DNA from 3 places in the Ancylomarina subtilis genome. Region 3 is predicted to be linked to each of the others. Evidence: riboswitches for the same ligand, from Rfam matches in the RefSeq annotation. Region 3 holds a riboswitch; each other region holds the start of a gene.
What was found. A riboswitch is a leader RNA that binds a small molecule or an ion and turns the genes downstream of it on or off. The one in region 3 is predicted to bind cobalamin.

Region 1 (11,152 bases), 420 kb from region 3:
ATGAACTTTCTCAGCTTGATGAATTGCTGAAGGATTATTATCATGCCAAAGCGAATAATGAGAAGAAAGTAGAACCGGCCTCTCAGGAGATCTGGCAGATGGTAAAGGCTTTGGATTTGGATCAGGATTTAAAAATAACTGAAGAGAAAGCTTTTGCTGATTTTGAGCAATTTTTAGAAGAACTTCATATTTGGATGGAGAAAATTAAATCTTCTATCATCAAAGACGGCTTACATATTTATGGTCAGCCTGAAGAAAAGGATCGATTCCGTAATATGATTCGCTTGTTGACCAGAATTGGAAATGGAGAAGTGCCTGCTCTCAATGAAGGTATTGCCGAAGCTCTTAATTACGACTATCAATTGTTATTGGATGAGTCGGCAAAATTGTGGGAGAATGGTAAAACCAGTTTATATATTCTGGAAGAGATTACCGAAAAAGCTGTTGGTTTGATTGAAGCCTTGGGTGAAGAGAATTATCAGGCAATTGGAATTTCCTCTGTGATACAGAAAATTGGTTTCAATAAATCTGATTTAAAAAAATTAGAGCAGGTCTTGGCGTTTATCTGTGAAGAAATTGTTCCAAGATTACTGCAAACGACCGATGAGTTAAAACACTTAGTGAATGGTGTTGATGGAAAAATGGTAGATCCCGGACCAGGAGGCTGTCCATCCAGAGGAAATGCTTTGATTTTACCTACGGGGCGAAACTTTTATTCCATCAATCCTACGGCTGTGCCTACACGAGCATCCTGGAAGGTGGGACAAAAGATGGCAATGGATCTTTTGGAGCAATATAATAAAGATGAAGGAAAAGTGCCTGAGAGTATTGCTATCGTGATGTATGCAGGAGATATCATGAAAACCTATGGCGATGATATTGCTGAGATTCTTTATTTGATGGGGGTGAAACCCCTTTGGTTGGGCAATACAGCTCAGGTAAGTGGTTTGGAATTGATTCCTTTGGAAGAGCTTAATCGTCCTAGAGTTGATGTGACCTGTCGAATTTCAGGTCTATTCAGAGATACATTCCCTAATCTGATTGAAATGCTCGATGATGCTGTTAATTTGGTTGCTGCTCAGGATGAAGATATCGAAATGAACTACATCCGCAAACATGTATTGTCCGAGGTGGAGGAAATGAAGCAAAAGGGGATCGACCCTGAAATTGCAGAACAAGAAGCCCGATTGAGAGTATTTGGTTGTCCTCCGGGAACCTATGGAGGGGGTGTTGATATTTTAACCAGTTCCGGAAAGTGGGAAAACAATGAAGATTTAGCCACAATATCTACTACGTGGAGTTGTCATGCTTACGGACGTAAGGTGCATGGTGATAGCCGCCCCGATTTGTATGGAACGCGCTTGTCGAAAACTGATGTAACAGTTAAAAATGAAGTGTCGAAGGAATCTGACATTTACGATATCGATGATGAATTTATTTATCATGGCGGTCTGATTGCTGCAACCAAGAAATTTTCTGGTAAAACACCGCGATCCTATTATGGAAATTCGGCTGATCCTTCCCGAACTGAAATTGCATCGGTAGAATCGGAAACAGCAAGAGTTATGCGTGCGCGTATTTTGAACCCGAAATGGATTGATGGATTAAAACAGCATGGCTATAAAGGCGCGCAGGATGTTGCTTACATGATGGAAAATGTATTTGGTTGGGATGCAACTGCCGATGTTGTGGAAGACTGGATGTACAATAAAATTACCGATCACTATCTGTTGAATGAAGAAAACAGAAAGTGGATGGAAGAGGTAAATAAATGGGCCGCCAACAAAATGTCTGAGAGGCTGTTGGAGGCCATTCAGCGCGGAATGTGGAATGCAAGTGAAGCGTATCGGGAGCAATTGGTACAGATTTATTTGCAAACTGAAGGAGAAATTGAAAGTGGACTTTAAATAATAAAATACAATGCATACACGATATCCATTTGCCGGAATTGTTGGGCAGGAACAAATGAAAAAAGCTTTAATACTGAATGTGATTAATCCTAAAATTGGAGGCGTATTAATTCGGGGAGAGAAAGGAACAGCAAAAAGTACGGGCGTAAGAGCCTTAATCGATCTGTTACCCGACAATAGGGTGGTTGATCTTCCGGTTGGAGCAACTGAAGATCGTGTTGTTGGAACCCTTGATATAGAGCATGCTTTAAAGAATGGAGAGAAAAAGTTTGAACCAGGCATATTGGCGAAAGCCCATAACAATCTCCTTTATGTAGATGAGGTAAACCTTTTGGATGATCATATTGTGGATATCCTGCTGGATGTTGCCGCTATGGGGGTAAATGTTGTAGAGCGGGAAGGCGTTTCCTACTCTCATCCTTCTAAATTTATTTTGGTGGGTACCATGAATCCTGAAGAAGGAGATTTAAGACCTCAGTTGCTCGACAGATTTGGAATGACCATTGATGTGAAAGGAGAAAATAGCGTTGAGAAAAGGGTCGAAGTGATTAAAAGAAGATTGGCCTTCGAAGCAAATCCGGAAACGTTTATACAACAATTTAAAGAAGAGCACAAGCAGATTGTTTTACAAATCAAAGAAGCGCAGAAATTGTTACCCAAAGTGAAGATTTCAGATAAAATGCTGGAACTGACTGCGGAGATTACGCTGGATTTGGGCGTTGATGGACATAGAGCTGATATTACGATGATTAAAGTGGCTAGTACAATTGCAGCATATGAAAATGTTGATGAGGTGCAACGTGAACATATTTTGGAAGCGGCAGAATTGGTATTGCCACATAGAATGCGACGATTGCCATTTGATGATGGTTGTTTAAGCGCAAGTGCATTGGACAAATGGTTGGAAGAGAAAGTATGCTAATCGATCAGATGAGTATGGAAAATACAGGTATGCAGAACTTGTATCCCTTTACCGCCATAGTTGGACAGGAGGAGGTAAAGAGGGCTTTGTTTTTGAATCTGATTTGCCCACAAATTGGAGGTGTGCTGTTATCAGGACAGAAGGGAACGGCAAAATCGACCATTGTTCGTGCTCTGGCGGCTTTGTTACCTGACAAGGAAGTGGTGACTCTATCCTTGAATGCTACCGAAGATCGGATATTGGGAAGTATCGATTTGGAAAAGGCTTTAAAATATGGAGAGCAACATTTCGAAGCGGGAATTTTGGCCAAAGCACATAACCATATTCTCTACATCGACGAAGTGAACCTTTTGTCAGAATCTTTGGTGAATACCATATTGGATGTGGCAGCTTCAGGGGTGAATAGAGTAGAACGAGAGGGGATTTCCTATGAGCATCCGTGTCGTTTTATTTTGGTGGGTACTATGAATCCCGAAGAGGGCGGATTGAAACCTCAGCTGTTGGATCGTTTTGGTTTTTTTGTAGATGTAAATGCAAGTATCAATGTTCGTGAAAGAATTGAAATTATGACCAAGCGTTTGGCTTATGAAGCCGATTCTGAATCCTTTTGTCGAAAATATGCTGATAAAGAACAGGAATTATTAAGCCAGATTCTTCAGGCACAAAGCCAATTCGAAAGTATAGAGCTTAATGATAATATTTTGCACTTGATTGCTGATGTTTGCATGAAAGCGTCTTGTGCTGGCCATAGAGGCGATTTGGCTTTGGCTTTGGGCGCAAAAGCTTTGGCAGCCTTCAGAAATAAATCGAAGGTAGATTTAAAGGAGGTGATGGATGTGCGTGATCTGGCTTTAATACATCGCTTACGAAGTGCACAAGATGAAAAACAGGAACAGCAGGATGAAAATCAGCAAGATGAGCAAGACGAAAACCATGATTCAGCTCAAAATGAGAATCAAGATAAGAATCCCGAAAATGATTTTCCCTTAGATCAAGATCTGGAAATGGAAATCCCACCTTTTGATTTTGAAAATCCAGCTAAGGAGGAAGAAAACCAGAAAGAGGAGTTATTTGATATGGCTGAGGCTTATCAGGTTGGGAATATTCTGGAAATAGATAAAGATAAAATACAACGGTCGAAAGGGAATGGGAAGCGTAGTAAGACCAAGACCAATAGCAAATCGGGAAGGTATATAAAGGTAAAATACCCGAAAGGAAAAATTGAAGATTTGGCTTTTGATGCCACTTTGCGTGCGGCAGCTCCTTTTCAAGCTATCAGAAAAAAGAATGGACTGAAAGTCAATATTCAACAATCTGATTTTCGGGAGAAGGTCAGGGAAAAACGAATTGGGAATACCATTTTGTTTTTGGTAGATGCCAGTGGATCCATGGGCGTGCAGAAAAGAATGGTGGAAGCTAAAACAGCCGTTTTCTCCTTGTTGCAAGATGCATATAAAAAAAGAGATCGGGTAGCTTTAATGAGCTTCCGTGGGGAAGAAGCAGAAATGATTTTACCCCCAACACGAAGTATTGATTTGGCATACAGAATGCTACAAGATATAAAAACGGGAGGAAGAACCCCTTTGGCTCATGCTCTGGAGCAAATGAATACCAGTTTGAAAGCTTTGAGTTCGAAAGACAAAGAGTTGTTACCCGTAATTGTATTGCTTACCGATGGGAAGGCCAACTGGGTGGAAGGAAAGACAAATCCTCTGCAGGCAGCATACAAAAATGCAGAAAATCTGGCTAATGAATCTGCTAAAATCGTTTTAGTGGATACTGAAACAGGATTTTTGAAGCTTGGTTTGGGAAATAAACTGGCCGAAAAGATGGAGGCGGAATACATTCGTCTGGATCAATTGAAGGCAGGAGAATTAGCTCAGAAAGTGAAAGATATTTTAAATTAAAGAATACAACAATTTGCCATGATGATATTTGAGACTAAACGTGGAGATCAACTTCATTTTTATAAAAAATCACTGATACTCAATTTTGGAGGAAAGCGAAATACCATAAGCACATCGCCTTTAAATGGCGGCTATCATGAGAACCTAAGCTACATATACAACAACGATTGTAAGTTAGGTGCAGGCATGGGCTGTAAAATGAAAGCAGACACCTATGAGGAACATTTGATGGTTTTGGCCGAAGAATTGGGTTTGAAGCCTGATAAGTGTTCGGGTATGGGAACAGCAGCTTCCATGGAGAATGTTTCTATTAAAACTGAGCATCATGGCGACTTGTCGGTGACAGCAATTGCAACTGCAGGGATCGAGACCAATGGAGGACGAGTAGGTGATCCGGCCTCTTGGGATGAGTGGGCAAATCGGCACAAAAAAGTAAGTCATGGCACCATTAATATCATCCTTTTTATTGATGCGAATCTTCCTGCAGGTACGCTAACAAGAGCTTTGGTGACTTGTACAGAGGCAAAAACAGCTGCCATTCAGGAACTGATGGGAGGTAGCAATTATTCCAACGACCTGGCAACTGGTTCGGGTACCGATGGCAGTATCATCGTTGGAAATCTGGATTCGCCAATGACCTTGACCAATGCAGGGAAGCATTCAAAGCTTGGCGAAATCATCGGTTTGGCTGTAAAAGCAGCAGTAAAAGAAGCGCTTTATAAGCAAACGGGTTTGTCGTCTGAAAGTCAGCACTGTGTTTTGGCTCGCTTGAAACGATATGGCGTGAGTATCGATACCTTATGGGAACGATTTACAAAAGAGGAGAATGGAACGCTTTTAAAACCGAATTTCGTACATGAGCTTGAATCTTTAGCCAAATCTGCAGAATTGTTGGCGCCTGTGTCGGCAATTATTCATTTGATCGATCAATACAGATGGAATTTATTAAAGGCCGAAGAAACGATCTTTGCGGCGAATATGATATTATCCCCATTGGCAAATCATTTTGGAATAGATGAGAAAAAGTTAAGTGTTGGAGTAACTAATGGAGAAGTGGTTCAGGGCTTGGTTGATTATTTGACTGATTTGATGGTGAATATCTTAAAAGCACAAAACTAATATGAATCAAGGGATGTTTGATCAAGAGAAAAAAGCGTCACAGATAGCTATATACGGGAAAGGTGGAATTGGGAAATCAACCATTTCGGCCAATGTTTCCGCGGCATTAGCATCTTGTGATAAGAAGATATTGCAGGTGGGATGCGATCCCAAGCATGATTCCACCCGTTTGTTGATGAATGGGCGAGAGATTACAACCGTTTTAGATTACCTGAGGGATACCGAACCCAACGATTACAATTTAGACGATATCTTGTTTAAAGGCTATCGGGATGTGGCTTGCGTGGAAGCAGGAGGGCCAGAGCCTGGAGTAGGTTGTGCCGGAAGGGGAATCTTAAGCACTTTTAAATTGATTGAGGATTTGGGCGTAAGAGAAATGCATTTCGACTATACCATCTACGATGTGTTGGGTGATGTGGTGTGTGGTGGTTTTGCCGTACCCATACGCCGTGAATATGCCGATAGAATTTATGTGGTTACATCGGGAGAATACATGTCGATTTATGCTGCCAACAACATCCTGAAAGGTATCAAGAATTATGACCATGGTATGAAGCGGGTTGGGGGAATTATCTTCAACCAAAGAGGAATTGCTGATGAGGAAGGACGCGTGCAAAGATTTGCTAAAGCGGTGAACTTACCTGTTTGTGTTCATATTCCTCGGAGTGATGAGTTTGCGATTGCCGAACAGGAAGGAATGACCTTAACACAACGCTTCCCCAACTCACCTATCAGAGGGAAATTTGAAAACCTGGCTAATGAAATGATCCGGAATAGTGAATTGTTCGAGGCCAATCCATTAAGCGATATGGAATTGGAGGAAACCGTTTTGGGCTTTAAGGTTGAAGTTTCTAATCATGTTAATGAGGAAAAGACTCTGGCGCAAAAAAATGGAACCTACCAAACTGTAGCATCTGATTTACTGCTTGCCAAAGAGGATACTTGCAATTATAAGTCTGCGAAGAAAGTGACTGAAAGTAAAGTTGTAGAGAAAAAAGACCCTAAAAGCTTTATTTCAAAAGGTTTGTTATATAGAGAACCCCTGCATGGCTGCGCTTATAACGGAAGTATTGGTGTCACCATTCAAATAAAGGATGCCATCAGTTTATCGCACGGACCTGCCAGTTGTGTCCACATGGCGAATAATGCCATAACCAGCATTGGACGGAGAGCTCTTTTTGAGCGTGGATCGGTATTGGCAGCCAATATTATTCCTCCCCTGCAAAGCACGGATATGGATGAGAGTGTGATGGTTTTTGGTGGTATGGATTTGTTACGTAAAAAAGTAGAGAACTGTTTGCAACAAAAGCCCTCTGCAATATTTGTTACGACATCTTGTACGCCAGGAATTATAGGTGATGATCTGGATCATATCATCCAAATGGGAACCGACGCTTGTCCTGTTGTTCCCATAAAAGCTGATGGCGATATGGCTGGGGATTACATGCAAGGCGTTATTATGGCACATATCGAAATTGCCCGACATCTGATAGACAAAAGGGTGGAACCTAAGGGGAATAAGGTGAACATCATAGGAGAGCGATCGGTTGGCCGAAATGCTGAAGAGAATCATCGTATTGTGGAAGAATTGATTGCTTCATTGGGACTTGAAGTTAATTGCCGATTTGTTAAGAATACAACGGTTGATGAGATTCGTAATTTTATGATGGCTGAGTATAACATCCTTTCAAAGGATGATTATATGGGGCGCATGATGAAAGATTTTTTGGAGAAAGAGTTTGGTGCCAAATTTTTTCCACACCGTTTGCCTGTAGGATTCTTTGAAACACAACAGTGGTTAGAAGGATTGTCTGAAATATATAATAAGCAGAATCAATTTGTTGCTTTAATTGATCAGAAAAGAGAAGAATTTCAGCAACGTGTTGATGTGTTAAAACCTTATCTGAAAGGCAAGCGACTTGTTGTAGTGATGTACATGCGAAATATCGATTGGTTGTTGGAAACAGCCTTTGCTTTGGAGATGGAAGTCTTGCAAATCAATTTATTAAATTCCTGTATGGATGATCGATTTACGTCCCGATATGCTGAAGATATAAAGGTGGTTGAAAATTACGAGTTTGTAAATCAGGGTGAAGATTTATTAGAATTAAAGCCTGATATACTGCTAACCAATTACAATACTTCAACAATTAAAGGGGATTTCCTATGTGACACGATTCCCTACAGTCCAAGTTGTGGCTTTTTTAGTGGTATCGAATTAGCCAGTAGATGGAAAGAAATTTTTAGTAATCATATAAAGGAAAGTTGGAAGAACGATGGAGACCTTTTTACCAAGTATTTTGCCTGATGCCTTTTCGGGAGCTTTGTTTGCTCTTGAAGGTATAAAAGATAGTATTGTTGTATTGAATGGACCAACGGGATGCAAGTTTTATCATGCCGCCGTTTCAGGCGATCAATTGTGTCGGGGTTTTTCCTACGATCCGGTTTCAAATCCCGAACGCTACTATTTTCGACAGAACCGAATCCCCTGTACATTTCTCGACGATCATGACTTTGTGTATGGCGCGAAGGAAAAACTGGAAGGCGTCCTTAATTTTATAAAGGAGGACCAGTTTAATTATCTGGCTCTGGTGAATTCGCCGGGAGCGGCCTTAATTGGCGATGATTTGGAGGCCTATTTCAGGAATGCCTATCCTGATCTTGCGGGTGTTTGCATTGAAAATACAGGGTTTTCAGCTCCCTTTCATCAGGGCTTTAGCGATACGCTATTGCAAGTATTACAAAGTTTGGCTCCTCAACAAAAGTCCAAAACAGATCCACGAAGTGTAAATTTGGTGGGAATTTCCATTTACCACAAGTATTTCGAAGGAGAGGTTCAAGAGATGAAACGCTTGCTGTCCTTGTGTGGCATTTCAGTGAAAACAACGATGTTAGCGGGTGATTCTACAGCCCAATTGAGTCGTTTTGCCGAAGCGGAGCTGAATATTATCTTACAGCCTGAATTTGGCAAACCAGCCGCTATGTGGATGGAAAAAGAATACGGTATTCCTTACCTGGAACAGGAAACAGGTATGTGTATAGGTTTTGATGCCACTGAAAGTTTGGTACTTTCGGTTTGTAAACAATTGGGGGTAGATTTTCATGCTGCTTTGGAAGATATTAAAAGAGCCAGAGCCCGCGCTTTTGCAAATATCTACAGCTTTAACTCTTTAACAGGATTGCCTAAGGGAGCCTATTTTTCTATTAAGGCCGAAGCCTCATTCGCTTATTCAATGACTCATTTTTTGTATTCCTATTTGGGCATGTTGCCCGAGTGTATCGACTTAATTGATGTGATTCCTAATGATCCCTATCAGAAGAAGCTACTTCAGTTTTTGGAGGAGAAAGATCTGGGTGACCGACTGGGAAGTGTTGGGAAATTGGAGCTTTCCTCTTTACTTTTAGCAGATGCTAACAGCATCGCTCAGACTCAATTACAGAATGATAATTTGTTTGGAATAGAGATCAGTTTGCCTGGTTTTGGTTACACTCATGTTATTCCGCGAGCCTTAACAGGGGTGAGTGGTTGTCTGTATCTTTTAGAACAGATTATTAATGGCTTGAGGTTTATTAAGCGCTGATAATTAGAGAGTCTGTAGTGTTTGGTCACACCGTCTGAAAGGTGTCATATTAAAGGCCTATTTTACTTTATAAAGTTTAAAATTTATCTATATTTGCACCGCATTTGGTATTTCACTCCTCATTATTCAGGATTGAAATGAAAAGGGAATCCAGTTAGAATCTGGAACTATACCCGTAGCTGTAAGTTCTAAAAAAAGCTTTTTGAACGACCTATGCCACTGTTCGCTTTAAGCGGATGGGAAGGCCTCAAAAAGTAGAATAAGTCAGAAGACCTGCCTTTGCAATTAATACAAGTCATTGCTTTCGGGAAAAAGAGCAAGTGAACGAAAATAGACTCAATACAGATATTCAGGATTGTTTTTCCATAAGGGATCCTTTGTGTCATGTTGTCAAATTTTCTTTTAGCTCCCTGTTTGCATTGCATTAGTTAAAACATTTTTCATTTTATTAAACTCAAACATGAAAAGAACATTTTTAACGGCTTTTGCATTGCTTTCATTTATGAATTTTGCATCTCAAGCTAAGGATGAACCTGTTGTAGATACAACAGCAGTTCGTCATTTGAATCTAAACGAAGTACAGATTAATGCTTCACGTGTAAACGCAAAATTAAAGGATTTGCCTCAAAAAGTGGATGTGATTACCAGAAGGGTAATTGAATCAACTTCTGCGCTGGATATGGGGGAATTGCTTAAGAAGACAGCTGGTGTTGATATTATCCAATATCCTGGCGTGTCATCAGCGATTAGTATGCGAGGTTTTGCACCATCAACTTCGAATAAGTACAATGTCATTTTAATAGATGGCAGACCAGCAGGAACGACAAATATCGCTACAATTGATATGTCGAATGTTGAACGTGTTGAAATTTTAAAGGGGCCATTTTCTGCACAATATGGTTCATCTGCAATGGCAGGAGTTATAAATATTGTAACCAAAGAGAGCCATAAAGATATGAGTGGTTCGGTAGGTGTTGCTTATGGAAGTTTTAAAACGTTTAAAGGTAATCTTAGTGTAGGTGGTTCTTTGTCTGAATCGATGGATTTTGATGTGAGTTACAATTATCAAAAGCAAGGAGACGACTACAAAGTTGGTAAAAAGAACTTTTGGGGTAAAAGCGATGCTGAAAGTATTCTCGATCAGTCGACCTATGGTGAAAGAATGGAACATTCTCAGTTTGAAAGGCACAATGCCAATGCTCGTTTAGGTTTCATTTTGAATGAAAATTGGAAAATCAATATGAATCAGTCGGTGTTTATTGCCAACGGCATTGAAACGCCAGGTTCATTTTGGCACATTTATGGTATGAACTCAAAAGATATCAACCAATACAGAACCAGTGCAGATGTGTTGGGAACGATGGGGATTCATAATTTGAGTTTTTCTCCTTTTCACTCCAAAGAAGAATCTACAACCTTCAATTCAAAATATGGAAACACTGAAAGTACTCATAAGAATTATGGTTTTATTCTTCAGGATGCATTTAAATTGGGAGATCATTCTCTTGCTTTCGGTGTTGATAATAAAAATGATTTATACGAAACCAATAAGTGGAGTTTAGCTGGCGATGAAGCGGCACCATATCGTCCTAATTATTTGACTCAAACAACAGGATTGTTTGGACAGATTAATACCAAAGCAATAGATGGCAAATTAAATTTGGCAATGGGTGCTCGTTACGATCATATACAGTTTGAGCTAAAAAATAGTGA
Region 2 (11,152 bases), 410 kb from region 3:
ACTCAGAATGTAGGTGCTAAATATGAGATTATAGATGGGTTGAGCGTACACTCAGCATGGGGAAATGCATTCTTGGCTCCTGATGCTTTTCAGGTAGCAGGAGAGTATACTAAAGGATCTACTACTTATAAAGGAAATTCTAACTTGAAAGCTGAACAAAGTAATACGTTTGATATTGGTTTTGAATACAATAAGTTTGCTAAAGGAATTAAGTTTGATTTCACTTATTTCACGACCCATCATAATAACAAAATTGTTGGTAAAACAATTGACCCTGACGGAACATCTGGTACAGGTGATGAATATGAGTCGTATATAAATGCTGACAGAGCAGATATGGATGGTATTGAGATTGAAGCATCATATGACTTTGGAGCATTAGCAGATTACAACTATTCTTTAAAAATGTATGTTAATTATACACATCTTATCGATGCTACAGTTACTCAACATGTTAAAAAAGAAGATAGTACCTTTGGGAATGAGGAGAGCCCAATGAGATATGTTCGCGATAATAATGCCAATTTTGGTATTGAATTCGATAATTTAAAAGGCTTTACGACTCAATTGAATGCGCGTTACATTGGACATCGTTATGAAGATAATTACATGTATGAAGCGGATTATTCCAATTGGCCATCAGTAAGCAAAATGCCAATTAATTTTAATGGAACAGCTGTACGATCGGGATTAGAAAATGAAGATGTTCTTCGTCATCCGGAATTTATGGTGTTCGACTACTCAGCGTCATATACTTTTAAAGAAAAATATACATTTGGTTTGACCATTTCAAACCTTCTGGATGAAAATTATACCGAGAAAGATGGTTACAATATGCCGGGAAGATCGATAATAGCTAAATTGGCTTATCGATTCTAGCAACTTGTTTATTCACTTAAAAAGGGATGTTCCAATAAAGGAATATCCCTTTTTTTTAAACAGTGTGTTTGTTTTAAGTTTATTATCAGTGAGTTTTGTGGTGGATTACAAATAAGAGATTAGACTCTCTGATTTTGTTTTTTTTTATACATTTGCAACGTAATTGGTTCTCGTGAATCTGATTTTTGTCAGATAGAGATGAAAAGGGAATCCGGTGTGAGTCCGGAGCTGTTCCCGTAGCTGTAAGCTCAGAAAAAAGCTTTTTCACCACAATGCCACTGTTCGCCCAGGCGAATGGGAAGGCCGGAAAAGTTGAGTAAGTCAGAAGACCTGCCAATGCAAACTTAATTTTCAAAACATTCGGAGAAGATGTTTGGAAGACGATCGAATTTTTTATTTCTATTGGTCTATCCTGGTGTTTTCTTCTTTATCAGATATAAGATGAAGTTGAAATTTTTATTTGTGCTGTTAGGAAGCTTTGTAAGCTTATGTGGCTGGAGCCAAACTGTTGGGATCGATACGATTCAAATAAAGACCGTTGATATTTTGGCGCCTAGACTTCAGCATTTGTCTACTACTGAAAAGAAAGTGCAAATTGATTCAATTCTCATTCAGAGATATGGAGGAAGTGATTTGTCTAGCCTGCTTCAGAAAACTTCATTGGTAAATATTTCTTCAAATGGTTCATTGGGAGCTCTTTCAACAGTGGGGATGAGAGGTGCATCTGCGACTCAAACTTCAGTTAATTGGAATGGTATTCCAGTTAATTCGTTGACTACTGGTTCTGCTGACCTATCATTAATAAATGCTGGTTCTTTTGATAATGTTCAGGTGGTGTATGGTGCTACAGCATCCTTATACGGATCTGGAACTCTAGGTGGAGCTATTGAACTTTCGAATACTCCGGATTGGAAGAATAAATCTTCTGTTGGATTAATGTCTGAAATTAGCAGTTTCTCAAATTACAAAACTAAGCTTCACGGGAAATACTCAAATAAATGGATTTCCTATTCAGGACAAGCCTTTTTTCAGTACGGAAAGAATGATTTTACTTATACGGACAAATATGATTTTGGCTCACCCACTGAACGATTAAACCATAACCAGAACAGAGCTTTTGGAACCATCCAAAACTTGCATCTAAATATTAATAAAAATTACGTCGATTTGGGTGTTTGGTATCAAGTTAAAGAAAAGAATATTGCAGGTTTGATGGGGATAGGGAAACCAGTTAGTTTTCAAAAACAACGCGATTCTTCTTTTAAGGCTTTTGTGGGGTGGAAGAAGCTAATGGGTAAATTTAGAGTGGAAGCTAAATCGGCATACTTAAGTGATTATTTAAAATACACAGATAGAGGAAGTGCAAACAATACAGGCTACAAAGTTTTTTCAGAAATAGAATCAAAGCGCTGGTTAAATGATATGAACCTTAGATGGTATTTATCCGATCAGTGGAGTGTTGATGTAAATGGTAAATATAATTGGTTGAAAGGAATTACAAACAATTATATAAAGGATATCACCGAGAATGAATCACGATTAATGATTGCTGCCAAGTATACTCCGCAAATAGGAACTTTTATTTTTACTTATGGTAAGGAATGGAACTCAGAGGTAAATCCTCCTGATATGTACTCTTTAAGTTACTTAGTTCATCTTGTATCCAATCTTATAGATGTTAGAGGGAAGGCTTCGACTCATTATAGAAGACCAACTTTTAATGAGCGTTATTGGATTAATGCTGGAAACCTCAAACTGAAATCTGAAGAGGGATGGAATTACGAATTAGGTTTGGTTATGCTTAGTCAAAACGTTTTGTATGGAAGTCTTACTGTAGACTTGAATTTGTATAGGGCTCAAAATGATAATTTAATTGTTTGGAAACCGGTACATGGAACAGTTTGGAGTCCTGTAAATATTGGAAAGTCTCTTATTCAGGGAGTAGATATTGAAGCTACACATTTATTGGATGATATGAATTATAGCATAAGAACGTCTTTAAAATACGCTTATAATGATGCTTATGACAATGATAAGGAAGGTGAAAAATATCAAGAAACTCTAGGATATCGACCACATCATCTAATTAAATTTTCTTCTGATTATTTTAGAGGGAATTGGAACCTTGGAATTCTATCTACATTTCGCTCTGAAACGAATACATGGGAAGGTGATAAGGTTGATGAAAATGTACTCGTAGATATGAGTGTTGGCTATCGCTTTAACACAAAATTTGCAAATGTTAGGCTAACAGGAAGAGTAGAAAACCTGTTGGATAAATCATATGAAATTGTTAGGTTTTACCCCATGCCTGGCAGAGCTTTTCATTTTGGGGTAAATATAATTTTTTAATTAATTAACTATGAAAAAGGTTTTAAGTCTTGCGTTGGGATTATTGATTGCAAGTTTCTCATTGGTATCATGTTCTGATGATGACAATAATGAGATTCCTAGATTAAAAGGGAATTTTGTGTTAAATGAAGGAAGTACTAATGGATCAATTAGTTTAATTGATACGGAAGATAAGGTAACTCTTAACTACTTTGAGGCCGTTAATGGTATCCCATTGGGAAAATTCCCACAGTCGATGGCAATGAATGATAAATATGTATTTATTGTCGTAACCACAGATTCAGGTGCAGGTTATGTGGAAGTTGTAACAGCATCAGATTTCAAGCATTATGCGACTATTGAAGGACTTTCTTATCCAAGAGAAATTGCTATTGATGGTAATAAAGCATATTTATCGAATGGAACAGGAGTTACAGGTACTTATCCAAATCAAGTAAAACAGAATAATGAGATTCATGTTATCGATTTAAATACAATGGCCATTACTTCTGAAATAGCTGTAGGAGCAGGTCCAGAAAAAATAATCATCTCAGGTGATGAATTATATGTTGCAAATAGTGGTGGATGGTCGAATGATGATAATACAGTTTCTGTGATTGATCTTGATACTGATAAAGTGATTAAAACCATTACTGTTAAATCTTGTCCAAAGGATATGGTTAAGGATGCTAATGGAGATATTTGGGTTTATTGTTCAGGTGTAGCGGATTATTCAAGCTGGCCAAATGTAGCTTATACTAACTCTGGTATTTCTAAAATTGATGCTAATACACATGAGGTAACATCATTTGCATTAACAAGTTTAAGTACAGCAGGAATCAAAAATATTGCGATCAGCAAAGATAAGAAGACTGTTTATTATATGTCAGATGCTGTTTATGCAATGAATATTAATGATACTGCTTTACCAACAACAAAATTTATCGATGCAACATTTTACGGAATGGATGTAAACCCTAAGAATGGTAATCTTTGGATGTGTGCAGCGGTTGATGCAACAACTTCAGGTAAAGTTATTGTTTATTCAAATAAGGCTGAAAAGTTGAAAGAATTTACAGTTGGAAGCATGCCTAACTCAACAACGTTTAGCAACTAGTACAATAAAACTCATTTCAATATATTAGGGAATTTCCACAGGGAGTTCCTTTTTTTATATCCTCTAAAGGCTCATCTCTCTATTCAATTTTAGAGTTGAATAGGAGTGGTGCATCTTTCTCAAGATTATAATGACTTTTGTTATGTGTTTATAGGCTCCCTTTTTATAAATTCGAACGGTCTGGATCACGACAACCAACCGATCTGGCAAACTTAAACTCAATCAAATACCTATGAACAAAACATTTTTATTTTTCTTAATTGTACTTTTTCAAGCGACTTCGATTACGAATGTTTTCGCCTGTACAAATTTTATAGTCACCAAGGGAGCATCTAAAGATGGCTCTGTGATGGTGGTTTATACCTGTGATGGGGAGTTTCATCCCCGCTTACGAGTTGTTCCGGCAGCCGATTACAAGCCCGGTGAAATGCTTCAAATTAAAGATTGGAGTGGCAATGTACTTGGAGAAATCAAACAAGCTTTGCATACTTATGCCATTGTTGGTCCGCATATGAATGAGCATCAGGTCTCTATAGGAGAAACAACATTTGGGGGAAGAGCTGAGTTGGTTAACCCTTCGAATCTACTGCATTACTGGACCTTGATGCAACTGACTCTTAAACGATCAAAAACGGCCTTAGAAGCTGTGAAAACCTTGACTGCATTGGCAGAGGAATATGGCTATAAGAGCGAAGGGGAGTCCTTCTCGATTGCTGATCCGAATGAGGCTTGGATTCTTGAGATGATTGGCACTGGTAAAAAAGGGAAAGGTGCCATATGGGTTGCCAGAAGAATCCCTGACGGCTATGTTTCAGCACATGCCAATAAATCAAGAATTGGAGAATTTCCATTAGATGATCCCGAAAATTGTCTTTATTCGAAGAATGTGATAGACTTTGCCATCAAAAAAGGCTATTACAATCCCGAATCCGGAGAGACATTTCGATTCAATGAGGCGTATGATCCTTCTAATCCCTCAAACTTGAGATATTGCGAATCACGAGTTTGGAGTTTGTTTAACAGATGCGCACCTTCCTTGAAATTATCAACGGATTATCATCGGGGTGTTGAAGGGGCCGATCGATATCCCTTGTGGATAAAACCGGATTCAAAGCTGGATGTTGATGCCGTTTCCTATCTGATCAGAGATCATTATGAAGGAACCGAATTTGATATGACAAAGGGCATTGAAGCAGGTCCATTTGGGAGTCCTAATCGTTGCCGACCACTCGTGCTGGATGTAGATGGAAAAACCGCTGTTTGGGAACGCCCCATCTCGACTCGTAATACAGCTTTTTCTTTTATTGCTCAGTCTCGATCGTGGCTGCCTAACGAAATTGGCGGCGTTCTTTGGTATGGTTATGATGATACCTATTACACCTGTTATACGCCTGTTTACTGTTGTACTAAGGAGATACCGGATGTTTGGAGTCAGGGAAGTCTTGATAAATTCTCGTGGGATTCTGCTTGGTGGATCTTCAATTTTGTCTCTAATTTCTCTGACTTGAGGTATTCTGATATGATTCAAGATATTCAAAAGCTACAAAGAGAACTGGAGCAGAAGTTCTTTGCATATATTCCTGCTATGGATAAGGCGGCAGGCGAGTTGTATAAAGTCGACCCGAAACTGGCTGCGAATTTTCTTTCCGATTTTTCCAATGATCAACTCGAGATGGTTGCTGAAAGGTGGAAGACATTAGCTGAACATTTAATCACCAAATACAATGATGGTTACATAAAAGATGAAAATGGGAATGCTCAAACTGTTGGTTACTCTGAGGAATGGCTTAAGAAAGTTATGAAGGATAAGGCAGGTCATTTTTTACCTGTTTGGGAGAAAGAAAAAGCGGTTGAACCCAGTAATTATTAATAGCAATTAGCTGACGCAATATATCTATCTTGAAGAAGGGACTTTCACTAGAAAGTCCCTTCTTTATTTGTTGAGTAATTTAAAAATACCAAAATGTAGGGATTTTTAATATTTTGATGATAATGGGCGAGTATTTATGCTTGTATTCTAATTTTTATATTTAGATTTAATCTAAATAAAGAATCGATTAAAGCTGTGCAATAAGGAGAGAGAAAGTTTCTTTTAGAAACTTGTTTTGTGAAAAGTTCATAAGAGTAATTTTAATTGTGGCTATTATGAACTATATTTATTGGACAATGCTTTATAAATGAAGCGATTCTACTGTGGAAATATCAATCGGAATTAACTATAAACAAAGCCTATGATTTTAGGATTATTGAAGGAGCAAGGCGCAGAACAACGCGTGGCTCTCTTACCGGAAATTGTCTCAAAGCTGGTTCAAGCAAAAGTGGAGGTTTATGTAGAGAAAGATGCGGGTGTATCTGCTTTTCAAACCAACGAAGCATATGAGAACGTTGGGGCAAGTATTTTAGATCGAACTGAACTTTTAAAAAAGGCCGAGGTTCTTGTTCAGATTGGCGAACCGGGCCTCGAACTCATCAAACAATTGAATGACAAACAGATTTGGATCAGTCAGTACAATCCCCTTTGGAATACCGATTTGGTAAAAGCATTCCTTGCGAGTGGCGTAACCAGCTTTAGTATGGATTCTATTCCCAGAACAACTCGGGCTCAGTCTATGGATGTACTCTCGTCAATGGCCACGGTTGCGGGGTATAAAGCGGTGCTACAGGCAGCCAATGAGCTACCTAATTTTTTCCCCATGTTTATGACAGCTGCTGGGACCATTCGTCCGGCTACGGTTTTGATTCTTGGAGCCGGAGTTGCTGGTTTGCAAGCCATCGCTATTGCGCGTAAGTTAGGCGCTCAGGTTGAAGCTTTTGATGTTCGGGCAGCTGTTAAAGAAGAGGTGAACAGTCTTGGAGCTAAATTCGTTGAGGTCGAAGGGGCAATTGACGATTCAGCAGCGGGAGGTTATGCTGTTGAACAAACGGATGAATTCAAAAAGAAACAGCAAGAAGCCATTAACGATCATGCAGCCAAAGCTGATGTGGTGATATGTACGGCTCAAATTCCCGGAAGAAAGGCGCCACTTTTAATTCCTACCGAAGCTGTTGAACGCATGCGCCCTGGTGCTGTGATTATCGATTTGGCAGCTTCGACAGGAGGAAACTGTGAGCTGACCCGAAATAATGAGACCCTGGTTCATAAGGAAATTAAGATTATCGGACAGTCAGATTACCCATCCTTAATGCCTATTGATGCCAGTAAGATGTTTGGAAAAAATGTGTTTAATTTCTTACAACTCTTAATAAACGAAGAGGGAGGCCTAAACCTGAATTTTGAGGATGATATCGTTAAAGGAACTTGCATTACGCATCAGTCCGAGATTTTAAACGAACGTGTCAAATCAGTTGTTGAATCATAAATCAGATTAAATGGAACAAATATTAGCATACTTTTTTACATATAAGGAGGCAATCTTTATCATTGCTCTATCCATTTTTGTGGGGATTGAAGTTATTTCCCACGTCCCATCAGTTCTTCACACACCTCTCATGTCGGGGGCCAATGCCATCAGTGGCGTCATTATTATTGGCGGTATTATTTTGGTTGGTCATGCTGATACATCGACTTTGTCGCTGGAACTCATACTCGGCTTTTTCGCTGTTATTTTCGCGACACTAAATGTTGTAGGAGGATTTGTTGTAACAGACCGCATGTTGGAAATGTTTAAAAAGAAGAAAAAATAGGACGATATGGAACAAGTTATTGGAAATTTAAACGGTATTGATTTTACCCTGGGCGAATCAATACTCGAACTGAGTTATTTAATTTCAGCTCTGCTTTTTGTTTTTGGATTGAAGCTTTTATCTCATCCTGAAACGGCCAGACGGGGAAATTTTTATGCGGGATCAGGTATGGTTTTGGCCATGTTTACCACTTTGCTTTTGCATAAGGATTCGGGAGGAAACGGCATTGCATTGACCAACGTTTGGATTATTTTATCGGCATTAACCATAGGCTCAGTTATTGGCTGGGTGGTTGCCCGACGGGTTAAAATGACAGCTATGCCGCAATTGGTGTCCTTTTTTAATGCTACGGGTGGTGCGGCTTCGGCTTTGGTCGCTTTGCTCGAATTCCCAAATGCGGACATGGGGAATTATGAATCTGTTTTAGTTACCATTCTGGGTTTAATTATTGGTAGTGTTGCTTTTAGTGGTTCTATGATTGCCTACGGCAAGCTTGATGGCAAGGTGAAGGATATCACTTCCGGAATGATGACTTATATCAACTTACTTCTGTTGGTGGCTGTTGTGGCTCTTTCAGCTTATATCATGATTTCAGGTCAAACACCCGAACAACTTAAGTGGGCCATCTATTTACTATTGGGTATTTCTTTATTCTATGGGGTCATGTTTGTGATGCCGATTGGAGGGGCTGATATGCCTGTGGTGATATCTTTATTGAATAGTTTTACGGGAATCGCAGCAGCTATGGCTGGTTTTATCTACAGCAATCAGGCGATGATTTTGGGTGGTATTCTTGTTGGTGCTGCGGGTACCATTCTGACTTTATTGATGTGCAAAGCCATGAACCGCTCCTTGATGAATGTTATTATTGGAGCTTTTGGAGCAAGTGGCGCTGCGGCTGCTGATAAAGAAGGTGGTGTGATGAAGGAAATCAGTTTGAGCGATGCGTCTATTTTACTTTCCTACTCAAAATCAGTTGTAATTGTTCCCGGTTATGGACTGGCTGTTGCACAGGCACAGCATGTTTGCCATGAGCTGGAAGAGCTTTTGAGTGGGAAAGGGGTTAATGTTCGTTTTGCCATTCATCCAGTTGCGGGGCGTATGCCGGGACATATGAATGTGCTTTTAGCCGAGGCCGACGTACCTTATAACCAGTTGGTAGAAATGGATAATATCAATCCAGACATGCCAAATACCGATGTGGTGATGGTTATTGGGGCTAATGATGTGGTTAATCCGGCTGCCATTAATGATCCCGGGAGCCCAATTGCGGGAATGCCTATTATTAACGCGTATCAGGCTAAAAATATCATCGTGATGAAAAGAGGTAGAGGTAAAGGTTATGCGGGTATCGAGAATGAATTGTTCTTTGGTGAAAAAACCCGTTTGCTTTTTGGTAATGCTAAAGACAGTCTACAGAATTTAGTGAATGAAATTAAGAGTTTGTAGTTTTAATTTTCAATTATATCATTAAAATAAACCGCGATGAAACAGAAGTTATTTGTGAGTATTTTACTGAGCTTGTTTTTGACCATGCCTATACTTAAGGCCTCTGAGCCAGAGACTGAAAGTGATTTTTTTAAAGATAAGACAGAGATGAAAGAAGCAGATAAGTTAGTTGTTGTTTGGACCAGTGGCGATAAGGATGTTGCCATGAAAATGGTGTTTATGTATACTTATAATGCTAAGAAACAAGGCTGGTGGGATGACGTCACTCTTCTGGTTTGGGGCCCCTCTTCAAAACTGCTTTCCGAGGATAAGGATTTACAAGATTATGTGAATAAAATGCTTGATGCTGGTATTCATGTGATGGCTTGTAAAGCTTGTGCCGACCTGTATGGCGTTGCCGATAAGTTGCAAGCCTTAGGTGTAACAGTGAAGTATGCCGGTCAGGATCTGACGAAGTTTATTAAAGAACGGAAAGTTGTGACTTTTTAAAAAATAATTCAACTCCCGGGGCTAACGATTCCGGGAGTTTCTTTGTTTATATAATTGGATTAGATGTTCTGTATTAGGCTTTTATTGATTAATAAATATTATTGTTGTAAATTAAGGCTTCAATAATTTATTAATCACTAATAGAGTCATTATGAAAATTAACATCACACATTTGTGTATTCCCGTGTTAGCTATATTCATTTTTGCCTGCACACCCAAAGAAAAAAAAGTAGAGCGCCCTCCTAAAATTGCTCTGGAAGACTTTTTTAAGAACCCACCCAAAACCTCTTATCGAATTTCTCCGGAAGGAACAAAGTTTTCGTATCGTGGTCCATACAAGGATCGTATGAATATTTTTATTCAAGAAATTGGCAGTGAGGAAGCTGTGCAAATTACTTTTGAAACGGATCGTGATATTGCAGGTTATTTCTGGGCTAACGATAATCGTATTCTGTATCTAAAAGATAATGGAGGCGATGAGAATTTCAAATTGTATGGGGTTGATATCGACGGAAAGAACCCGGTTTGTTTTACCGATTTTGAAAATGTTCGTGTTGGCATAATCGATCGTTTGGACGATATTCCTGATGAGATTATCATTTCCATGAATAAGAGAAACCCACAAGCTTTTGATCCTTATCGTTTAAACATTGTGACGGGTGAATTGACCATGCTCTATGAAAATCCAGGGAATATTACCAGTTGGATGACTGATCATGAAGGCAAATTACGTGTTGCAACGGCTGTAACAGATATGGTGAATACCACTGTTCTTTATCGTGATACTGAAAAAGATAAGTTTAAGCCAGTGATTACGACCAGTTTTAAAGAGAGCATGTCGCCTCAGTTTTTCACCTTTGATAATAAAAAACTGTATGCCAGTTCTAATATTGGACGCGATAAGGCCGAAATTGTCATTTTTGATCCTCTTACTGGTAAGGAGACTGAAAGTTTATTTGCCAACGATATGGTGGATGTAGAAGGTTTGGCGTATTCGAAGAAACGTAAAGTGCTTACCAAGGCGATTTATACAACCGATATGGTTAAGTTTAAGTTTTTTGATAAGGAAAGCGAAGACATGTATAATCGTGTGAAGAAAGAGTTACCTGATTATGACTGTTATTTTACAAGTAGTAATACCAATGAAGATAAGTTTTTGGTTCGTACTTATAGTGACAGATCTTTGGGGGCTTATTATATCTA
Region 3 (11,152 bases):
TTATCGCCTCTAAAAAGAAAACATACCAGCTCCCGATACTTATTGGGAACTGGTACTCCTGATTTTTCGAAACATCGATCACTTAGTATATATGGTTATAAACGTTAACATCCTAAGCCAGTTTTGGCATTAGACTTAAATTTTCTTTTTTTACTCACTTGGGTAATTAATTTGCTCTGTCCTACTCTTTCAACCAGTTCAGAGTTTTTCTTAAGCCAATATCCAGCGGAGTTATATGATAGCCGAGTTCTTTAATAGCCTTATCACTCGAAACCTCCCAATTGTGAAGAAATCTTTCCACCCAGTTTGGTGTAATAAGTGGCGGAGTACCCAATATTTTTGTCCTTAACAAAAACAAATAAGAAGTACCTAGCATCAAAGAAAGAGACAGTTTAATCATCCTGAGTTTTCGTCCGGTGAGCCCGGCTAACTGTTCAAAAAAACTGTTATAGGAAATGTTCTGACCCCCCAGAATATACCTCTCGCCTGACCTCCCTTTTTCAAGAGCCAGAATATGCCCCTCCACAACATCATCCACATAAACGTAATTACCTATGCTTTTCCCATTTCCTGGAATCCATCTGAATTTCCCCTCGAAATACAGCTTGATCATCTTTGTTACCCCGTTGCTCTCACTTAATATTCCCGGTCCGTAAACGCGGGTTGGATTAACAACGACAATTTCGAGCCCCTTACGAATATATTCCGACATCTTTTCTTCTGCCAGTGCTTTGGTCATTTCATACTCACTGAAATACTTGGTTGTTCTTTCTGTATTCTCCGATACTCGTTCAGCGAAAGAGGGTCCCAAAACCCCTGCTGTAGAGGTGAAAACAATTTTTCGAACACCTTCCTTTTGGGCTGCATCCATTACGTTTACTGTTCCCTGAACGTTGATCCTGTTAAAAGTATCGGAATCTTTCGCCCAAACTCTGGCATAAGCAGCCATATGAAATATCACTTCGCAAGATTTCACAGCCTTTTCAATAGACCGATAATCAGTAATATCCCCCTTAAACAAGCTTACATTTGGGTGTGCAATCGCTTTGGCTTTCTCTTCCGAGCGGTATAAAGCATGCACACAATGCCCTTCCTCTGCTAACTTTAGTGTTAGCCTTGTTCCTATAAAACCAGTCGCTCCTGTAATCAGAATATTCATTTTCGTATCGGTGTTAAAACTTAATTTCCAATTTCGTATCCTTGTTGTGATACAATGAGATCCACTCATTGCTTAGCGCCATAATTACATGTGCCAGGAAAGCAAACCAAATCGATTCTGTTGAAATGGTAAGAACACAAAGAACCAATCCCAAAGGAATGGCACCAATTGTTTCTAATTTTCCTTTAGGAATATGTGCTATGGAATAAATCAACATATTAATTGCAACTGCAGGCACCGTACCAAATTCTCTTAGGCAGGCAAACAGTAAGAAACCTCTAAAAAAAAACTCATAACAAAGCAGATAGCCAGCCCACGTTAGGCCGCTAATGAGTAAGGTACTTAACGTCCACTTCTTTGAACGAATTTGCGGATAAACAGCCAAATTAGAAGGTGACTTAGCATTGTAGAGTGTTAACGGAATGATAATAGCCGCAAACAGAATTCCCCACAACAATGTTGTCAGCGGCTCTGAAAGCACAGTACCATAATCGCGAAGGCTGCCATGCAACAGCATCAACACTATTGCAAGCGGCACAATGCCATAGAAAAACATACCCATAATTCGTTGCAGATAAACGCTCCGTCTGGCAGCTGTTTCGCCAGAGTATTTTGCCAGCAAAAAACGAAAAGGTTTTGCAAAAGTTAAAAGGTAGGAATTAAGAGATATCCCAAGCACAACATACAATAGCACAACAATAATCTCGATCTCGTCAAAATATGTTTGTAACATCACAATCAATTTAAAAATAAGTTTTCTCTATGTTAATCAATCATTTCACTTGTGCTACAATCTCCCTTTTTACAATGTTCGAAATTATCGGGACTCCAAATCTTGAGGGAACGATCTTCATCAACAACCAATTAAGCTTATTCATGTATCCGGGAATGATCATTGTCTTCCCTCCTATTAAATTACGAATGGCAATGTCTGCAACTTCTTCGGGAGACTGAACTCCTAGTTTAGCCAAATAAGATTGCGATTCGATTCGTTTGCTTACCTCCGCATTTGTTTTCATAGGACCTGGATGCAAAACACTAACGGAAACACTCGTATTCTTCAATTCCTCTTTCAAACAGCACGAAAAACTGTAAACAAAAGACTTAGATGCCGGATACACGGTTTTAAATGCGATAGGGCTAAACGAAGCCATACTGGCAACATTAAGAATATACGATTTAGGCTGTTTTTTTAAATTTGGCAATAACAAATAGGTTAGTAAGGTCAGGCTTCTAATATTAATCGAAATCATAGCATCCAAATACTCAACACCAGCCAATTCAAATGGTTTTGCCCCTCCTATGCCTGCATTGTTAATCAGTATGCTTACATCCACTTTATTTGACCAATCGGCAATTTCATGAACAGCAGAAGAGTCTCTCAAATTAATTTCAAGATAATCAACTTCAACCCCAAATCGGTTTTTTATTTGGGCACTCAGTTCTGGCAACCCCTCCCCGTGTAAAGCAACTAAAAGAACATTAATCCCTTCCGAAGCCAATTCCAAAGTCAATGCTTTACCTAATCCTTTGCTTGCTCCTGTTATCAGTGCGTATTTATTTTCTTTCATAATTTCTTTGTATTATACCATTTTGAATAATTAGTAAGCCATCGCGAGCAAAAACAACCCAGTCTAATGCCGATGTAATAAATAGGAAGCTATTCTGAGCAAGTCGAAGGATAGCCCACTAAGTTGATACAATCGGTATTACTAATTAACAACAAGTCCGTTCCTTTTTCTTATGATCTTTTTCACCAGACCATAAGAAATGAATGCAGAAATTATTCCTGCAATGATGCCCGCCGCAATCCAGTTCCATTAAAAAAGACTGACCAATCCTACCGAAAAGACCAAATGCAATCCAACTAAGGTAGTCATACTAACGAACTAAGCAAGTGCAAATCCTCTGGTAATTTTCTCTAACTTATTTTAAGACTAAAAATATGCTGACGCACCGATTTCTCCTTTTGCAAGAGATGTTTAAAATCCTTTTTCGAATCGCACTCCATCATTTTTGTTATTAGCAATATAACACAAAAACATATCTGCTTTCCATTACTAAATTACGATGCTTTCGCATATCATCCACGGGCATATACAAATCCTTCTTTCGTTTTACGAAAGGCTTGCATATTGTTATACAGCAAAATAAAACAAAAGCAAACTAACGCAGAAAGGGTAAGCTTAGGCAAATCGTTCCCAAAACGCTTTAACCTAACACAAATACTTTCCGGTTCTACAAAACCACTTTGTTGATTGGGGCACCACAAAAAGAATCAACGGATATTCTAAAATGAGCACACAACTTGTAAAGCTCCTCAAAGGACAATACTTTATCACTTCGAATTCTACGATAAGAACTCTCGTAACTTATTCCGAGCACTTGGGCAATTTCATGAATAAAGGATAAGTTTGGTGGAAAAATACCTTTGATATGCTGAAAAATAGCCTTTTGTATGTTCACTGATTCACCCACATATATAAAATTATTAAAAGCCTGCTTCAATATCAATTAAACTTTTATGTATGGCGATAAAATAGATTTAGAAAAGTCAGTTAAAAAGATACTGTCAGTATATAATTTCTACGAAATTTCAAAAAATTTCTTGTTTATCCCGCCAATTCTATTTTTTATCGAAAACTGAACTTTGTTAGTGTTTTATGTTGGGCAGTTATCTATTTTAGCGGGCTTAAATGAGAATCTCTCACAAAGAGAGATTGGACAACTCAATAAATAAACCAACTAACATGAAACGAGCCATTAGCAAGCCTTTTTATACAAAAGGTGATAACTAATACAAGCGACTTCCATGTGGTAAATGAAAAACAAACTACAGACACATGAAAAGAAACCTACTCTCACTCCTACTCGTTTTGATAGGAATTGGTGTATTTGCACAGGAAACGCCTGTGACAAAAGCAAACTTTGAATTGGCGGCTAAATTTTCGCCAAACCGATTGAAAAAAATGGTCTTCTCGACCAGTGTAAAACCACACTGGCTAAAAAACAGTGAAAAATTCTGGTACACCTACCGTACTCCGGAGGGACAATTTTACTATTTGGTCGATCCTGTAAAAAACACAAAAAACAAATTGTTCGATGTGGTTAAAATGGCTTCTGATATGAGTCGCCTGACGGGTGATCCATTCGATGCCCAACACCTTTACATTGATAAAATTAAATTCATCAAAAATGAAACAGTTCTTCAGTTTCAGGTAAAGAGTAAGCTGGTTGAAGAAGAAGATAAAGATGAAGAGGGCGACAAGCAGGAAGAAAAAAAGGACGGTGAAAAGAAGAAAGATTCAAAAAATAAAATGGTTGCTAAAGTGTGGCATTTCGAATACACATTGGCTTCAGAAAAACTGAATTTGCTTGATGATTTTGAAAAGCCCCTTGAACAAAAAGAGTGGGCATCTGTAGCACCAAACCAGAAATATGTGATTTTTGCTAAGCATCACAACCTATATTGGATGGATGCTGAAAACTACAAGAAAGCTCAGAAGAATGAAAAGGACTCAACCATTGTAGAGCACCAGCTAACCACTGATGGTATTGAGCACTACTGTTACGGCACCAACTCTTATGGTAAAACCAATAGAGAAAAAGAAGAAGAAAAGGATAAAAGAAAAGAGGCTTATGTCACCTTCTCTTCTGATTCAAAGAAATTTGCTCTTACGCGTGAAGATGAGCGTGAAGTGAAAGATCTTTGGGTTATCAATTCAGTAGCTAAAGGTCGTCCGACTTTGGAAAGCTATAAATACCACATGGCTGGCGAGAAAGAAGCTCCTCAGTACGAGCTTCAAATTTTCGACTGGGAAAGCAAAAAAGCGGTCAAAGTTAAAGCAAATGCGTTCAAGGATCAGACCCTTTCAATTTTGACCGCTCCAAGAAAGAAGCGTAACGAGGCTGATGATGTCAAATTCTCGAAATGGATGAATAAGGGAAGTGATTTGCTTTATTTCAAACGCACTAGCCGTGATATGAAACGTGTGGATATCTGTACGGCTAACACCACAACCGGTGAAGTTAATATCCTTATAGAAGAACGCTTAAACACTTATATCGAAGGCAGAAGTCCTTTCGCATTGGTAAATAACGGAAAAGAAATGATCCATTGGTCAGAACGCGATGGCTGGGCTCATTTTTACCTTTACGATGGTCAAGGAAAACTAAAGAACCAAATTACTTCAGGTCCATGGCACTGTGACGGAATTCAGGGCATCGATGAGCAAAACCGTGTCCTTTATTTTACAGCGAATGCTCGCGAAAAAGGTGAAGACCCTTATTACTCGCATCTTTACCGTGTGAATTTTGACGGTACAGGTTTAAAACTTCTTAATAAGGGTGATTTCGATCACAAAGTAAATTTGAATGATCAAACTCACTACTTTGTAAATAACTCTTCAAGAGTTGACTCTGCTCCTGTTTCTGCACTTTACAATTCAAGAGGAACGAAATTGATGGATCTTGAAGAAACTGATTTAACTCGCTTATTTGAGACAGGTTATAAATTCCCTGAGACTTTTAAAGTAAAAGCAGGCGATGGCGTAACTGATATTTACGGCGTAATGTACAAGCCATTCGATTTCGATCCTAATAAAAAGTACCCAATCCTAACTTACGTTTATCCAGGACCTCAAACTGAAGCGGTTTACAAAAGTTTCTCAGTGCGTATGGATAGAGCTGACCGTATGGCTCAATTAGGCTTTATTGTAGTGACAATGGGTAACCGTGGCGGTCATCCTGCCCGATCTAAGTGGTATCACAACTACGGTTATGGCAACCTAAGAGATTATGGTTTGGAGGACAAAAAAGTGGGTATCGAACAATTGGCTGACAGATACAGTTTTATTGATATCAATAAAGTCGGAATTTACGGTCACTCAGGGGGTGGATTCATGTCAACGGCGGCTATGTTGGTTTATCCTGATTTCTTTAAAGTAGCGGTATCTGCCGCGGGGAACCACGATAACAATATTTACAACCGCTGGTGGAGTGAAACACATCATGGTGTGAAAGAAGTTGTGAGCGAAAAAGGTGATACCACTTTCCAATACAAGATTGACACCAACCCTAGCCTGGCTAAGAACCTGAAAGGGAAATTGATGATTGTTACCGGTGATATCGATAACAATGTTCATCCTGCCAACAGCATCAGAATGGCCAATGCCCTAATTAAGGCAAACAAACGATTCGATTTCTTCTTATACCCTGGCCAACGTCATGGTTTTGGTAATATGAGCGAATACTCGTTCTGGCTGCGTGGTGAATATTTCTGTAAATATCTGATCGGTGATTTCAGATCGTCTGCTGATTATGTCGAAATGCAAAAAGATCAGCCCAGCAACAAATAGCTTTAATAACTGATAAGACAATGATATCCCGACTTACTTTGGCAAGTCGGGATTTTTTTTTTACACTGCTCCCGATCTTGCCCTATCCAAAAAAAGGATTGAATTTAAATAATACATTTAAACAAATCCAAAACCTTAAGATCACCAAACAAAATGACCATTGTTCATTACTTCTTAATAACTATAATGATTTTTTCATTTAGAATATCAATTTTCATTCTACTTTTATAAAGCAAAATTGATCAAGGGAATACTGTTAAAATCAGTAGCTGTCCCCGCAGCCGTAAATTGCAATTAGGTTTTACTTATTAAAAAGCCACTGTCTGCCTCAAGCGTATGGGAAGGCCAAGTAAAATGCAATAAGCCGGAAGACCTGTCATTTTTGATCGTAATTCGTAGCTTTCGGGAGAAAAAGCTTAGGAAGACTTTACTGCTTTCTTGTATTCTACCCCCAGCTACCATTAATTCTTTAATTTAAAATTTAAGACATGATGAAAATTAATGGTGCTATTAAAACAGTACAAAAACGCGACGGTCGAATCGTCGCCTTCGAATCGGAAAAAATTGCCTTTGCCGTATTCAAAGCCTTACGTGCCGTTGGTTCGCCCAACCGAGCCCTTGCCGATCAAATCACGAAAAGTGTTATTGCAAAACTTAAAACGGATGCCCCCAGTGTCGAAGACATTCAGGATGCTGTCGAGTTTGAACTCTTCGAGCAGAAACACTATCAGGCTGCCAAGGCTTATATTATTTATCGAAAACAACACGAGGGCATCAGGGATGTAAAAGAGCTCTTTTCGAATATCGATATCATCGATGATTACCTAAACAATAACGACTGGCGAATTAAAGAGAGTGCCAATTCATCCTACTCATTGCAGGGGATGAATCAACACATTTCCACAATCATCAGCTCGCAATACTGGCTAAATAAAATTTATCCAACCGAAATTGGTCAGGCGCACAAGCAAGGCAAACTCCACATTCACGACCTGGGCTTTGTAAGTGTCTATTGTGTGGGATGGGATTTGCAGGAAATTATTCGAATTGGATTTAAAGGCGTACCGGGCAAGGTTGAAAGCAAACCTGCCAAACACCTGAGAACCCTACTGGGACAGATCGTCAATTTCTTTTATACCATGCAGGGCGAAGCTGCCGGAGCCCAAGCCTTCTCTAATTTTGACACCTATCTGTCACCCTTCATTCGTCACGACAATTTGTCGTACAAGGAAGTCAAACAGGCACTTCAGGAGTTTGTCTTTAATATGAACGTGCCCACCCGTGTCGGGTTTCAAACCCCCTTTACCAATATCACCCTCGATTTGGAGATTCCCAACAACATGAAGGACACAGCTGTGATTATTGGCGGTGAATTGCAGGAAACGACTTATGGCGACTACCAGCACGAAATGGATATCTTCAATAAAGCCTTTGCTGAAGTGATGACTGAGGGCGATGCCTGCGGTCGTATATTCTCATTCCCTATACCGACCTATAACATCACCAAAGATTTCGACTGGAATAACGAATACCGTCAGCCCATTTGGGAGATGACAGCCAAGTATGGCATTCCCTATTTCTCAAATTTTGTGAATTCCGATATGTCACCCGACGATGTACGTTCGATGTGTTGCCGTTTGCGTCTGGATACCACCGAATTGAAATCACGTGGTGGCGGTTTATTTGGTGCCAATCCTCTAACGGGTTCTGTGGGTGTGGTGACACTAAACCTGCCACGCCTGGCTTACGAATCGAAAAACGAAGACGAACTTCTGCAAAGAGTTGACAAATTGATGGGTCTGGCTAAGGACAGTCTGGAGATTAAACGTAAAGTGATCGAACAACTCACCGAAAATGGTTTATATCCCTATTCCAAGTTCTATCTGCGAAACATCCGCAAGAAGAATGGCGCCTACTGGGACAATCATTTCTCGACCATAGGTCTGGTGGGCATGAATGAATTGCTGCTGAATTTCCTTGGAACAGATATCACAACCAAGGAAGGACATGCTTTTGCAGTAAAAATCATGGACTTTATGCGTGATAAATTGCAAGAGTTCCAGGAAGAAACAGGACACATCTACAATTTGGAAGCCACACCTGCTGAGGGAACAACCTACCGATTGGCTAAACTCGACAAGAAGGAATTCCCGGATATTATTGTGGCCAACGAAAACCAGGTGAAAGAACAAGACGCGGCGCCTTATTATACCAACTCCACCCAATTGCCCGTGGGCTATACCGACGACATTTTTGAAGCTCTGGAACTGCAAGACAGTTTGCAAACCAAATACACAGGTGGAACCGTATTCCATACCTTTGTGGGCGAAAGCCAATTGCCTCCCGAATCCGTAAAAAAATTAGCCAAAACCATTTGTGAAAACTTCAAACTGCCCTACTTTACCCTGTCTCCCACATTCAGTATCTGTCCCGAGCATGGCTACATCTACGGTGAGCACAAAACTTGCCCCAAATGTGAGGACGTAGGGAAGCATAATATCTGTGAAGTCTATTCCCGCATTGTGGGCTATTTGCGTCCCGTTGATCAATGGAACAATGGCAAGCGAGCTGAATACCATGACAGAAAACTCTTTGATAAGATGATTGAAGTAGAAGAAATTGAACTTATTTAAACTCTTATCTCAATGAAAATAGCAGGATTCAAAAAACAAAGTCTTATCGACTATCCTGGAAATATCAGCTCTGTGGTTTTTACACAGGGCTGTAATTTTCGCTGTGCGTACTGTCATAATCCCGATCTGGTCTTACCCGAAAAATTTAGCTCATGTTATGAGGAAAATGAACTATTTGCTTATTGGCAAAAGTACCAACACTTATTAAATGCCGTTTGCATCACAGGTGGTGAACCCTGTATACACAACGATTTGCCTGACTTCATTCGTAAAATTAAAAATCTGGGACTGAAGGTCAAGTTAGATAGTAATGGAACCTATCCCAATCAGATTAAGTATCTTATAAAAAACAAACTGATTGATTCTATTGCTATGGATATTAAACATGTTTTGGAATTCCAGAACTATAAACATGGGGTTGGCCACGCCTTAAACGAAGAGACCTACAAGAACGTTTTGGAATCCATAAGTCTTATCGAGAAATCGCATATTGAATACGAATTCAGAACAACCATCGTAAAGGGACTTCACAGTATAGACCAAATTAAAAGCTTAAAGAAACGTTTTAATCAGCATTATAAGGTTCAAAACTACAATCCAGTCATCACTCTTAATGATAATCCGGAATTTGAGCCTTTTTCAGAAACTGAGCTCGAAGCAATCGAACTTTAGTCTCTAAAAAATAGAATCCAAGATGATTCGTCTCAGAAATAATAGTTAGTCCACAATATTTCCGCCGTCAAATAGTTTATGCATAAAGATTCAAAATTGTTTACTTTTACATTTAGACAAAAAAAAACATTTAACTGAAAATTATGAAAAAACTGTTATTAATTGTTTGCCTGTTTTGTATCGGCACATTAGCTCAGGCACAAGATTATGGTACGGGAATCGGTATTAGAGGGGGTTCAGCAAATGGATTAACGATCAAACATTTCATCAGGAATGATGTTGCCCTTGAGGGGATTATTTCATCGAGATGGCAAGGCCTGAACTTAACTGGTTTGTATGAAATTCACGCCCGAGCCTTTAACGAACCTGGTTTTAACTGGTATTACGGCTTTGGTGGTCATATCGGCTTTTGGGATGGTGATCATGCACATTGGGGTGACGATGGCAAGAACTACACTGTGCTTGGATTAGACGGAATCTTAGGTTTGGAATATAATATTCGTGAAATTCCGATTAATTTAAGTGTGGACTGGAAACCAGCCTTAAACCTAATTGGTTATTCAGGACTATGGGGGGATGGTTTTGCCCTATCAGTCCGATATATATTCTAATCAAAATTAAAATAAACTAAGAATCCCAACCTGCTGAATTGCAGGTTGGGATTCTTTATTTACTGATAATCACTACTTTTTCATTAACTTTAATTCATTCCTAAAATCATTTAAATCCTGAGTTATGAAAAAAACCTTTTTTATTATGGCTATTTCGTCCCTGTTCTTATTCGCCTGTGCTGAGAAAAAAACGAAAACTGAAAAAAATACGACAGCTGCTCCCAAAGTAGAGAATTCAACAAACGAAATCAATCAAATCGACTCTATCACCCATCAATTAGAAAAAGCTAAGGATGATATCGATAAAGCGCCAAAGAAGTTGATGAATTATTAGACGAATTATAATCTAAATCCAAACGACTATGAAAAAGTGTATGATAATCCTGTTATCTTTTTTTCTAATGGTTTGCACAAGCCAACTAACACTTGCTCAAAAGGGAAAAGACAAAAAGGTAAAAGCAAAAACTGAAAAAGCAGTGAAGATGAAAAAAGACTCTTTACAGAAAATGAGTAAAGAGAAAAAAGAACATCTGGAAAAAAAAGGACAAGTCGAAAAAGACAAAATGAAAGCTAATAAAAAAGAGCTTAAATCCGAAATGGATAAAGAAGGACATGCTTACGGTAAAAATAAAACCTTAAAAGGGAAAGAATTTGGACAGGAAAGAGCTCGTCAGGCTAAGCTGCTAAAGGAACAAAAAACTGAAGAGCTTAATAAAACGA

Region 1: it holds a riboswitch for cobalamin, as region 3 does, so the genes downstream of both, EV201_RS00125 (TonB-dependent receptor plug domain-containing protein) here and EV201_RS01845 (ribonucleoside triphosphate reductase) in region 3, are expected to answer to the same signal.
Region 2: it holds a riboswitch for cobalamin, as region 3 does, so the genes downstream of both, EV201_RS00130 (TonB-dependent receptor plug domain-containing protein) here and EV201_RS01845 (ribonucleoside triphosphate reductase) in region 3, are expected to answer to the same signal.

Annotation. Positions count from the first base shown of each region.
Region 1 is NZ_SHKN01000001.1:20,340-31,491, forward strand. It holds gene cobN (cobaltochelatase subunit CobN) at 1-1,907, shown strand, start outside; gene EV201_RS00100 (magnesium chelatase ATPase subunit I) at 1,921-2,832, shown strand; gene EV201_RS00105 (VWA domain-containing protein) at 2,808-4,739, shown strand; gene EV201_RS00110 (adenosylcobinamide amidohydrolase) at 4,758-5,858, shown strand; gene EV201_RS00115 (nitrogenase component 1) at 5,860-8,166, shown strand; gene EV201_RS00120 (nitrogenase component 1) at 8,135-9,439, shown strand; cobalamin riboswitch at 9,527-9,734, shown strand; gene EV201_RS00125 (TonB-dependent receptor plug domain-containing protein) at 9,900-11,152, shown strand, end outside.
Region 2 is NZ_SHKN01000001.1:31,535-42,686, forward strand. It holds gene EV201_RS00125 (TonB-dependent receptor plug domain-containing protein) at 1-879, shown strand, start outside; cobalamin riboswitch at 1,027-1,231, shown strand; gene EV201_RS00130 (TonB-dependent receptor plug domain-containing protein) at 1,249-3,231, shown strand; gene EV201_RS00135 (YncE family protein) at 3,242-4,327, shown strand; gene EV201_RS00140 (dipeptidase) at 4,560-6,197, shown strand; gene EV201_RS00145 (Re/Si-specific NAD(P)(+) transhydrogenase subunit alpha) at 6,559-7,686, shown strand; gene EV201_RS00150 (NAD(P) transhydrogenase subunit alpha part 2) at 7,697-8,011, shown strand; gene EV201_RS00155 (NAD(P)(+) transhydrogenase (Re/Si-specific) subunit beta) at 8,018-9,460, shown strand; gene EV201_RS00160 (DsrE family protein) at 9,497-9,949, shown strand; gene EV201_RS00165 (S9 family peptidase) at 10,101-11,152, shown strand, end outside.
Region 3 is NZ_SHKN01000001.1:437,641-448,792, reverse strand. It holds gene EV201_RS01865 (SDR family oxidoreductase) at 182-1,159, opposite strand; gene EV201_RS01860 (CPBP family intramembrane glutamic endopeptidase) at 1,173-1,892, opposite strand; gene EV201_RS01855 (SDR family NAD(P)-dependent oxidoreductase) at 1,933-2,730, opposite strand; gene EV201_RS01850 (S9 family peptidase) at 4,003-6,516, shown strand; cobalamin riboswitch at 6,739-6,911, shown strand; gene EV201_RS01845 (ribonucleoside triphosphate reductase) at 7,005-9,149, shown strand; gene EV201_RS01840 (anaerobic ribonucleoside-triphosphate reductase activating protein) at 9,162-9,821, shown strand; gene EV201_RS01835 (hypothetical protein) at 9,965-10,432, shown strand; gene EV201_RS01830 (hypothetical protein) at 10,557-10,766, shown strand; gene EV201_RS01825 (hypothetical protein) at 10,795-11,152, shown strand, end outside.